DNA from 2 places in the Janthinobacterium sp. PSPC1-1 genome. Region 2 is predicted to be linked to the other one. Evidence: predicted binding sites of a transcription regulator. Region 2 holds the regulator's gene; the other holds the start of a gene.
What was found. The regulator FNR, encoded in region 2, switches genes on or off when oxygen is low (the NO sensors DNR and NnrR bind a similar motif). The targets are predictions, from matches to a motif close to TTGATNNNNATCAA.
Positions count from the first base shown of each region.

Region 1: the regulator FNR is predicted to act here: its motif matches at 1,663-1,676, upstream of ACP7EG_RS18030 (glycine-rich domain-containing protein).

Region 1 is NZ_JAFCWP010000005.1:294,828-299,838, forward strand. Features, by position in the region: gene ACP7EG_RS18025 (CHASE domain-containing protein) at 1-1,605, shown strand, start outside; gene ACP7EG_RS18030 (glycine-rich domain-containing protein) at 1,794-2,537, shown strand; gene ACP7EG_RS18035 (hypothetical protein) at 2,625-2,864, opposite strand; gene ACP7EG_RS18040 (hypothetical protein) at 3,107-3,376, opposite strand; gene ACP7EG_RS18045 (hypothetical protein) at 3,575-3,835, opposite strand; gene ACP7EG_RS18050 (SDR family oxidoreductase) at 3,919-4,836, opposite strand; gene ACP7EG_RS18055 (CDP-6-deoxy-delta-3,4-glucoseen reductase) at 4,849-5,011, shown strand, end outside.
Region 2 is NZ_JAFCWP010000002.1:63,396-68,406, forward strand. Features, by position in the region: gene ACP7EG_RS07810 (cbb3-type cytochrome oxidase subunit 3) at 1-37, shown strand, start outside; gene ccoP (cytochrome-c oxidase, cbb3-type subunit III) at 30-950, shown strand; gene ccoG (cytochrome c oxidase accessory protein CcoG) at 955-2,337, shown strand; gene ACP7EG_RS07825 (FixH family protein) at 2,484-3,008, shown strand; gene fnr (fumarate/nitrate reduction transcriptional regulator Fnr) at 3,135-3,893, opposite strand; gene ACP7EG_RS07835 (response regulator) at 4,133-5,011, shown strand, end outside.

The DNA of each region.
Region 1 (5,011 bases), on a different contig from region 2:
CACGTGAGCCGCGAGCAATTCCACCGCTACGTGGCAAACATCGCCTTGCAACAGAACTACCCGGGCGTGATGAATCTCAATTACAGCCGGGAACTCGACGAGTCGCAGCGCGCCGCCTTCGAAGCGGCCATGCAGCGCGACTATCCGCCCGGGCGCGACGGCTATCCGGCGTTTGCCATCCATCCGCCCGGCCCGCGCCCCCATTATTCCGCGCTGGTCTACATCGAGCCGATTGCCAGCGCTGCGGAAAAGTATGGCTATGACATCGCTTCGCGGCCCCTGATCGCCGAAACGCTGGCGCAGTCGCGCGATACCGGGCAGATCTGCAATTCCGGCGCCCCCGTGCCGATGGAAGGCCGGCCGCAGTTGACGGGCATGGCCATGCGCCTGCCCGTGTACCGCTTCGGCATGCCGACCGATACGCTGGAGCAAAGGCGCGCGGCCTACCAGGGTTCCGTTGGCATCGGCTACGACCTGGTGACGATGATGCGCAGCGCGCTGGCCGACATGCCGGTACACAATGTCCGCCTGACCCTGTTCGATATCGGCCAGCAGGCGCTTGAACAGCCGGACTTGCCGCACGATATGCGCCCCATCTTCGACAGCACGACGGCGGGCATGCATGCGCCATGGTGGCTGCCCGGCAACTCCGGACGCTACCTGAGCAGCACGATGCTGATCGAACACAATGGCCGCGTCTGGCAAGCGCTGTTCAGCGTGCGCAAGAGCGACCTGTATACGCGCTTCGATGCCTTCCTGCCGTGGCTGGCCCTGCTGACCGGTTTTGCCAGCGCCATGCTGCTGTACATGCTGTTTCACACTCTGGCGTCGTCGCGCCGGCGCGCCATCCAGTTGGCGACGGGCATGACGGAGGAATTGCGCGCCAGCCAGATCCGCCTGCAGCTGTCGCACCAGAAACTGCGCCGCCTGGCGGCCCACGCCGACCGGATCAAGGAAGAGGAGCGCAAGCGCATCGCGCGCGAAATCCACGACGACCTGGGACAGAATCTGCTGGTGCTGCGCATCGATGCCGACATGCTGGCCTCGCGCACGCAGCGCCGCCATCCGCGCCTGAACGCCCGCGCCCGCTCGACCCTGGAGCAGATCGACGCCACGATTAAAAGCGTGCGGCAGATCATCAACGACTTGCGTCCAACCGTGCTGGATCTGGGCGTGAATGCGGCCGTCGAATGGCAGGTGGCGCAATTTCGCCAGCGCACCGGCATCGCCTGCGAAATCAGCGAAAGCCATGACGATATCTATTTGAGCGACCAGTGCGCCACGGCCCTGTTCCGCATCCTGCAAGAGTCGCTCAGCAACATTTCCCAGCATGCCAATGCCAGCCGCGTGCAAGTCAAGCTGGAAAAGTGCCGCGACACCGTGTCGATGAGCGTCAGCGACAACGGCGTGGGCGCGGCCATCGACGGACGCAACAAGCTGGGCTCGTTTGGCCTGGTGGGCATCGAGGAGCGCATCAAGTTGCTGGGCGGTACTTTCTACATCGAAAGCAGCCCCGGCGCAGGCATGAGCGTGCATGTCAGCGTGCCGCTGGGTGCGGACGCCACGGCATTTCCCTACCAGGAAGACAGCCGGGCCAGCACCTGACAGGCACGTCCCGCATGAAACAAGCTCAGCTTGCGTATTTTGTAATTAGATGCAATATTGATGTAGAACAACTCAGCACCTGCCCGCCATGGGCTAGGCATTCCTTAACTATTTACCAGGAGTACACCCCCACCACTCTCCCTTGTTGCACTGTATTTCCCACAACGCTCTTTACCACAAGGACATTCATGGATACGAACGACAGTTTCAAGGCAATTGCCGATTTGAATTTGGACGCGATCAAAGTCAAGCTGATGCACCGAGAGTCAGGCGAAGGATGGAGCCTGGAGAAGGCCAATGCGGTGGAGTTCGAGTACCGGCGCTTTCTGATCCTGATGAAACAGTTTCCGCAAGAAGAAACAGCGCCGCTGATGGATGTCGATACCTTCTGGCACTACCACATCCTCGACACCCTGAAATATGCGGCGGACTGCGAACAGGTCTTCGGCTACTTCCTGCATCACTTTCCGTACATCGGCCTGCGCGGCGAAGACGACGAAGCGGCGCACCAGCGCGTGGGCGAGCGCATGAAGCAGCTGTATGAGCAAACGTTCGGGGAAGATTATATCCGCGCAGAAACGGCGTATTCGGGGCGCGCCGTACAGGCGGCGTATTCAGGACGGGCTGTACAAACAGCATTTTCCGGTGCCGCAGTGCAAGCGACAGCGTACTCGGGCCGGGCCGTGCAGACGGCGTTTTCCGGTGCAGCGGTGCAAGCGACAGCGTACTCGGGCCGGGCCGGGCAGACGGCGTTTTCCGGTGCAGCGGTGCAGGCGACGGCGTATTCGGGCCGCGCGACGGGCGCTGCCAGCACGGCATTTTCCGGCGCGCCCGCCACCTTGGCAGCAGCGGTGCTCAAGTCGTCTTCGACCAGCCTGGAAATGGGGCGTTTCTATGTCGATCGTCCGGTACTGAACCGCGCCCCGCAATAGAAAAACGGAAAACAGATGTGGCTGCCGCACGCGGCAAGCCTGACGTACCCAGACGGCACCTCTCAGTTTGCCGTCTGTCAGGCGCTCTTAGGCAGCCATCAACTCGCGCAGTTCACGAATGCTGAAATCGCTGATTTCATGCATGCGGATGAGGATCGTGGCGCCGATCGGCAAGGTGTTGTGACGAATCTTGCTGATGACCGGTGGCGCCACTTCCAGCGCGCGCGACAGGGCGGCATCGTTTTTCAGTTGCAGCTTGTCGATGATCGCATCGAGGACGCGATTCGGGTTGTAGGTAGGCAAAGAGGTAATTTGTTTGAGAGACATGATCAAAAATCCGTACTTGTTGTATTAGTGCACAAAGAAACCGAATGTCTCTTCTGCAATAATTCAGGGTAAACACACTAAAAAGCGCCATCACTTATGCGGCCTTTACGCCACAAACAATATAATACACGCTATTGTTGATTTTTGCGTAACTTAAAGCAAAATTGTGATAATTGAAGAGAATTGACGCACTTGGAATGTGCTAGAGGATAACTCAAATCGGAGAAATTTGCTGCAAGTCATCAATTTTTACAATGAGGAACACCGCTGTGTATCAGCCAGGCAATCGCCATGAGCGTGCTCAGGCGGGCCATGTCGGCGGATAAATGCCAGCCTTGCGCGGCCACGCCGGCCGGCGTGGCCGGAAGGCAAGTGCCGGGGAAGGCGTCCACGCGGCACCAGGCCAGTTGCCTGCGAATTTCATCGGGCGGCGGTGGCGGCTGCAGCGCACGTTCGCGACGCCGCATATAGGCACGCACCTGTTCCTTGCTGGGGTGACTCGTAGCTCGCATGGTTCGCTCCTGCTGGCGGGAAACAGCGTCGCGCTATGTAGGGCCCGCCACAAATAGCCAGGCCGCGTGACGACATTGCTCACCATATCGCCAGCTCGCCATGACGTGTTTGCGTTGCATCAAATGGCAAGGCTCCGGTGTTGCGCCGAAGCCCACACTGCGCCATGCTCCAGCGGCCTGGCGGCCGATGGCTTGCTCTTATTTCTTTTGCTGGCGCACGCGCTGTTGCTGTTTTTCCTGCGTTTGCTGGCGATTCTGCTTGCGCTCGAACAGGGTGACCGCATCTTTCTTGGCTTGCTCGGCGGTACGCATTTCCTCATGCGCATCGTGCGGAACAAAAAATTCGGTATCCTGCGCCGCGACGACCAGCTTGATGGCGGCGTCGTCGTCGAGGTCATACAGTTCCGTCAGGACGGTGGTGACCTCGTCCAGGTATTCTTCGTAAGTGAGGGTGGTCATGCTGTAGTCCTTAAGTGAATGGCGCACCGCCGCAACGGCGCGCTGCGCACCGGCCCGGCAAAGTGCGCAGATAACCGGCCATTTTACCCGATGCCGGCCGTATCGGCAGACAGCGACTGCAAGGCATCGGCCACGCGCGCGTTGCGCAGGCGCACGCCCAGCTCGCGCTTGAGGCGCGTATTGTGCAGGCGGCGCGATTCGGACATGAACGACAGCAGCATCGGCGTGACCACTTGCCGCAGCTCGGCACGCGGCAGGCGCGGCGGGCGCGGCAGGCCAAACGTATCGGCCACGGCATCGAAATATTCCGCCATCTTGAGTTCGCTGTCATCGCTGGCGTGATACACGCGTCCCGGCTTGCCGCGCCACAAGGCCCGTTCGATGATGCGCGCCAAATCATCGGCATGGATATGGTTGGTGTACACATCGTCGCCCGCAGCCAGGGCCGGCGTACCTTCGCGCAGGCGCTTCAGGGGCAGGCGGTCGGGCGCATAAATGCCGGGCACGCGCAGGATGGCCACGCTGGCGCCGCGGCGCGCGCCCCAGGCACGCAAAACCTGTTCCGCATCCACGCGTCGCTTCGCCCGCGCATTGCCCGGCGCCGTCGGGCGCGTCTCATCGACCCAGGCGCCGGCGCAATCGCCATACACGCCGCTGGTACTCACATACACCAGGCGTGCATGCTCGGGTAAAATGGCGGCCAGATTGCGCGTGCGCCGGTCCAGCAAGCCCGATGACAAGGGCGGCGCCAGATGCACGATCATCGTCGCCAGTCCCGCCAGCCGCTTCAGGCTGGCGCGGTCGTCGAGGTTGGCCACGATGGGCACGGCGCCAGCCGCCCGCAGCTGCGCGCAACGCGCTGGCTGGCTGGTGACGGCAAAGACGCGAAAGCGCGCGCGCAGCAGGGGCAGCAGACGCATGCCGATGTCGCCGCAGCCCAGGATCAGCAGGCGCGGCAAGCCCACCGGCTTGCGCAAAGAGTGCATTAACATATTTTTCATCTCAAGGATTGTATGACTTTTCAAATTACTGTTCAGCCCAGCGGCCACCAATTCAGCTGTGAAGCGGACGAAACCGTCCTGTCGGCAGCGATCCGCGCCGGCGTGGGCTTGCCGTATAGCTGCAAGAGCGGCGCCTGCAGCTCCTGCAAGGGCAAGATCATGTCCGGCAGCGTAC
Region 2 (5,011 bases):
TGCCGCACCGGCACAAGGGGAGCGCAACCATGGCTGATTTTACCAATGGCTTCTGGAATATCTACATCGTCGTGCTGTCCCTGCTGGGCATCATCGGCTGCGGCGTGCTGCTGTACTCGCAGTCGAAAATCAAAGTGGTCGAAGGCGCGCCTGCCGACGGCACCACGGGCCACGTCTGGGACGAGGACTTGAAGGAACTCAACACGCCGATGCCGCGCTGGTGGATGTGGTTGTTCTACATCACCATCGTCTTCGCCCTGGCGTATCTGTTCCTGTACCCGGGCCTGGGCACCTATGCCGGCAGCCTGGGCTGGAAATCGACGGGCCAGTACGAGGAAGAGCTGAAGAAGGCGGAAGCCGACTACGGTCCCCTGTTCAACAAGTACCTGAGCCAGGACTTGAAGACGGTGGCCGCCGATCCGCAGGCACTGGCCATCGGCCAGCGTTTGTTCCTGACCTACTGCGCGCAATGCCACGGTTCGGATGCGCGCGGCAACAAGGGCTTCCCCAACCTGACCGACAAGGACTGGCTGTATGGCGGTGAACCCGACATCATCAAGACCACCATCCTGCATGGCCGCAATGGGCAGATGCCACCGATGGGTGCCGCCCTGGGCTCCGAAAAGGATGTCGAGAACGTGGCCCATTATGTGCTGAGCCTGTCCGGTTCCACCTCGGACCCCGTCAAATCCGTGCTGGGCAAAGCCAAGTTCGGCGCCTGCATGGCCTGTCATGGCGCCGATGCGAAGGGCAATCAGATGCTCGGTTCGCCTAACCTGACGGACAAGATCTGGCTGTACGGCGGCAGTGCTGATACCATCATGGAAACCGTACGCAAGGGACGCAGCAACACCATGCCGGCCTTCAGCGATTTCCTCGGCGAGTCCAAGGTCCACGTGCTGTCGGCGTATGTCTGGAGCCTGTCGAATCCACAGACGCCCGTGAAATGATGTAATGGAACCTCAAGTCATCAAGATGTATGCGGCCCGCGAGCAGATCTACCCTCGCGAGGCCAAAGGACGCTACGCTACCTGGCGATGGGTATGCGTATGGCTTACCCAGCTGGCGTTCTACGGCTTGCCGTGGTTGACCTGGAATGGCAGGCAAGCCCTGCTGTTCGATTTGACCACGCGCAAGTTCTACATTTTCGGCGTCGTGCTGTGGCCCCAGGATTTCATCTATCTGGCGGCCCTGCTGATCATCTGTGCGTATTTGTTGTTTCTCGTCACGGCCATCGCCGGGCGGGTGTGGTGCGGGTTCTCTTGCCCGCAAACGGTATACACGGAAATCTTCCTGTGGGTCGAACGCCGCATCGAGGGCACGCGCAGCGCGCGCATGGCCCTCGACAAGCAGGGACCCTCCGTGCGCAAGGCCTTCAAGAAGACGGCCAAGCACCTGGCATGGGGCGCCATCGCCCTGTGGACGGGCTTTACCTTTGTCGGCTATTTCACGCCGATCAAGGAACTGGCGCGCGAGGTGACCACCCTCAATTTCGGTCCCTGGGAATGGTTCTGGGTCTTGTTCTACAGCCTGGCAACCTACGGCAACGCGGGCTGGCTGCGCGAGCAGGTGTGCAAATACATGTGCCCCTACGCGCGCTTCCAGAGCGCCATGTTCGACCAGGACACCCTGATCATCACCTACGATGCCAAGCGCGGCGAACCGCGTGGCGCCATCAGCAAGAAGGCCGGCAACAACGACAAGCTGGGCGACTGCATCGACTGCACCCTGTGCGTGCAAGTGTGTCCGACCGGCATCGATATCCGCAACGGCCTGCAGTATGAATGCATCGGCTGCGCCGCCTGCGTCGATGCCTGCAATACCGTGATGGACAAGGTCGACCGGCCGCGGGGACTGGTACGCTACAGTACCGACCATGCGATGGAAAACAACTTCAATTCGAAGCAGATCCGCCAGCGCGCCATGCGCCCGCGCGTGCTGATCTACACTTCCATCCTGGCCCTGATCATCATCGCCGTGTGTACCTCGCTGGCGCTGCGCACGCCCCTGAAAATGGACGTCATCCGCGACCGCGGTTCGATGGGACGCGAAGTGGAAGACGGCATGATCGAAAACGTCTACCGCTTGCAGATCATGAACACCTCGGAGCAAATCCAGCATTTTAAAATCAGCGCTTCCGGCTTGCCGGGTCTGACCTTGCTGACGCGCGAAGAGGTGACCTTGCAGCCGACAGAAACGCTGGGTTGGCCGATCCGCCTGCGCGTGCCGCATGGCGTGGGCGAGAAGGGTTCGAACAAGATTGCAGTCGAGCTACAATCGCTGGACAACCCATCGTTGCATGTGCGTGAAAGCGCGGTATTCATCGTGCCGCGGTGATGTTGATTCGGGGTCGGACCCTCTGGGTCCGACCCCGGTATTTCGCCGTAGGGGTAGCATCAAACATGCGTTAGCTTTACTTTATTTTCAACCCAGAAGCAAAAGCTGGGGTCAGACCCAAAGGGTCTGACCCCAAGGAGAACAAAATGTCCGACAGTCTCAAGCTGCAAGCCCCCGTTGCCCCGTGGTACAAGCATCGCTGGCCATGGCTGCTGATGATCGGTCCCGGCCTGTCCGTGGTCGTCGGCAGCTTCATGGGCTATATCGCGTTTACGCAGCCTGATGCGCTGGTGGTGGGCGACTATTACAAGCAGGGCAAGGCGATCAACCAGGATTTGAAGCGCGACACGATCGCCAGCGACCTGGCGATGGATACCAGCCTGTCCTATGATGTGGCACAGGCGCGCCTGAGTGGTTCCGTGCACAGCTTCGGCAAGGCTTACCAGGGTCCGCTGCAGCTGCATCTGGCGCATGCGACCTTGCCGGAAAAGGATATCAAGCTGCTGGTGCAGCCCGATGCGGCGGGCAATTTTTCCGTGGCGCTGCCGATGCTCGAGCGCAGCCGCTGGCAAGTACTGGTGGAAAACGACAAACGCGAGTGGCGCCTGTCCGGCATCTGGACCTGGCCGCTGCAGCGCAGCATCGCGCTGCATGCGGATGAAGAGCTATAACGTACAGCGCCGGGAAAAAACCGTAGCGAGCGGCAGTGATTTGTGGCTAAGAAGCGCAGCTGTGCTAGAGCACAGCGAGCATCGCAGGCCGCAAAGCGCGACGCGCAGTAGGTTTTGACGGTGCTGTTATTTGCAGACGTCCGTGCCGGCTGTAATGGCTTTCAACTTGGCGGGCTGCAAAATCTCGATCTCGCGGTTGGAGACGCGCAGCCAGCCTTCCTTCTTGAATTTCGACAATAAACGGCTGACGCTCTCGATGGTCAGCCCCAGGTAATTGCCGATTTCCTCGCGCGACATGCGCAGCTGAAATTTGCTAGCCGAATAGCCGCGCGCTTCATAGCGCGAGGCCAGGTTGACGATAAAGGCGGCAAAACGCTGGGTCGCCTGCATATTGCCCAGCAACAGCATGACGCTTTGCTCGCGCGTGATTTCCTGGCTCATCATGCGATGGAAATGGCGCAGCAGGGTCGGCATATTGCCCAGCAACTGTTCCAGGCTGGAAAACGGAATTTCACACACTTCGCTGTCTTCCAGCGCCACCGCATTACAGTGGTGGCGGTCGGCGCTGATGGCGTCCATGCCCAGCAGTTCGCCAGCCATCTGGAAACCCGTCACCTGCTCTTCACCGCCCGGATTGATCTGGTACGTCTTGAAGTGCCCCAGGCGGATCGCGTACAGATTCTGGAACGAGTCGCCGATGCGGAACAGCGAGGCACCGCGCACGATCTTGCGGCGGCGGCCGATGATCTGGTCCAGCCTGTCCATGTCGCCCACATCGAGGCCCATCGGCAGGCACAATTGATGCATGCTGCAGGTCGAGCATCGCGCACGCAACGCTTCCACGGTCACTGTGGGCATGGTGGGAGTGAGTAGCGCTTCAGTCATGTCGGTACCTTTTAGAAAATGCAATAACGAGTTTACTGCATACAGGGTTGCCGTGTGCCAATTTCACCGCATTTCCGCTGAATAAACGACGTTCTAACCTTGATTATATGGCAACATCATTAAAAGCCCATGTGGGAAAGGCAATTTGCGCGGCGCCGCTTGCCAAGTTGATGTATTGATAGGAAAATTCCCGACAGCATTAGCTGCCGCCTGTACCGCCCGGTACTGAAAAGGAAATCATGAAGCCTCTCGGCATCAAAGCAAAAGTCGCGCTGGCCACCAGCCTGACCTCGATCGCCATGATCGCGCTGGTCACCATGATACAGGTGCAGCACATGCGCGCCGACTTCACCCGAGTACTGCTGAGCCAGCAGTCTGCCCTGATCACCCGCACCGCTGCCGAACTCGACGACAAGCTGGGCATGCTGCTGCAGATCGTCACGCTGACGGCCAGGCAGCAGCCGCCGGAATTGATCGCCCAGCCAGCCCAATTGCGCGAATACTATGCGCGCCGCTCGATGCTGGTACTGTTCGACGACGTGCTGGTGCTCGATGCGCAAGGCGCCGTCGTGGCCGACATGCCGGAAGTGGCGGGGCGCGCCGGCATCAACGTCGCCGAGCGCGAGTATTTCCAGACCGTCCTGCGCACGCGCCAGCCCATGATCACCGAGCCGATGCTGGGCAAGTCGAGCGGCATGCCCATCGTGCAGATGGTGGCGCCCGTGCTCACGGCCGATGGCCAGGTGGCCGGCGTGGTGATCGGTGTGCTGCGCCTGTACAAGGACAACCTGTTGGGACGCCTGCGCTCGGAAAAGATCGGCAAGAGCGGCTATTACTTCATCCTCACGCGCGGCGCCGTGCCGCGCTATGTGCTGCACCCCGATACCAGCCGCTTGCTGCAGCCGCGCCAGCCGAACGCCAACCTGACGACGACCCAGTTGCTGAAGAACGATGGCGAAGGCAGCATGGTCAGCACCAACAGCCGCGGCATCACGGCCGTCAACAGCTTCAAGCGCCTGAAATCGGTGAACTGGCTGCTGGCCGCCTCGCTGCCTCTCGATGATGCCTTCGAACCGTTCGATGGCGTGCTGTACCGGCTGGTGCTGTGGAGCGTCCTC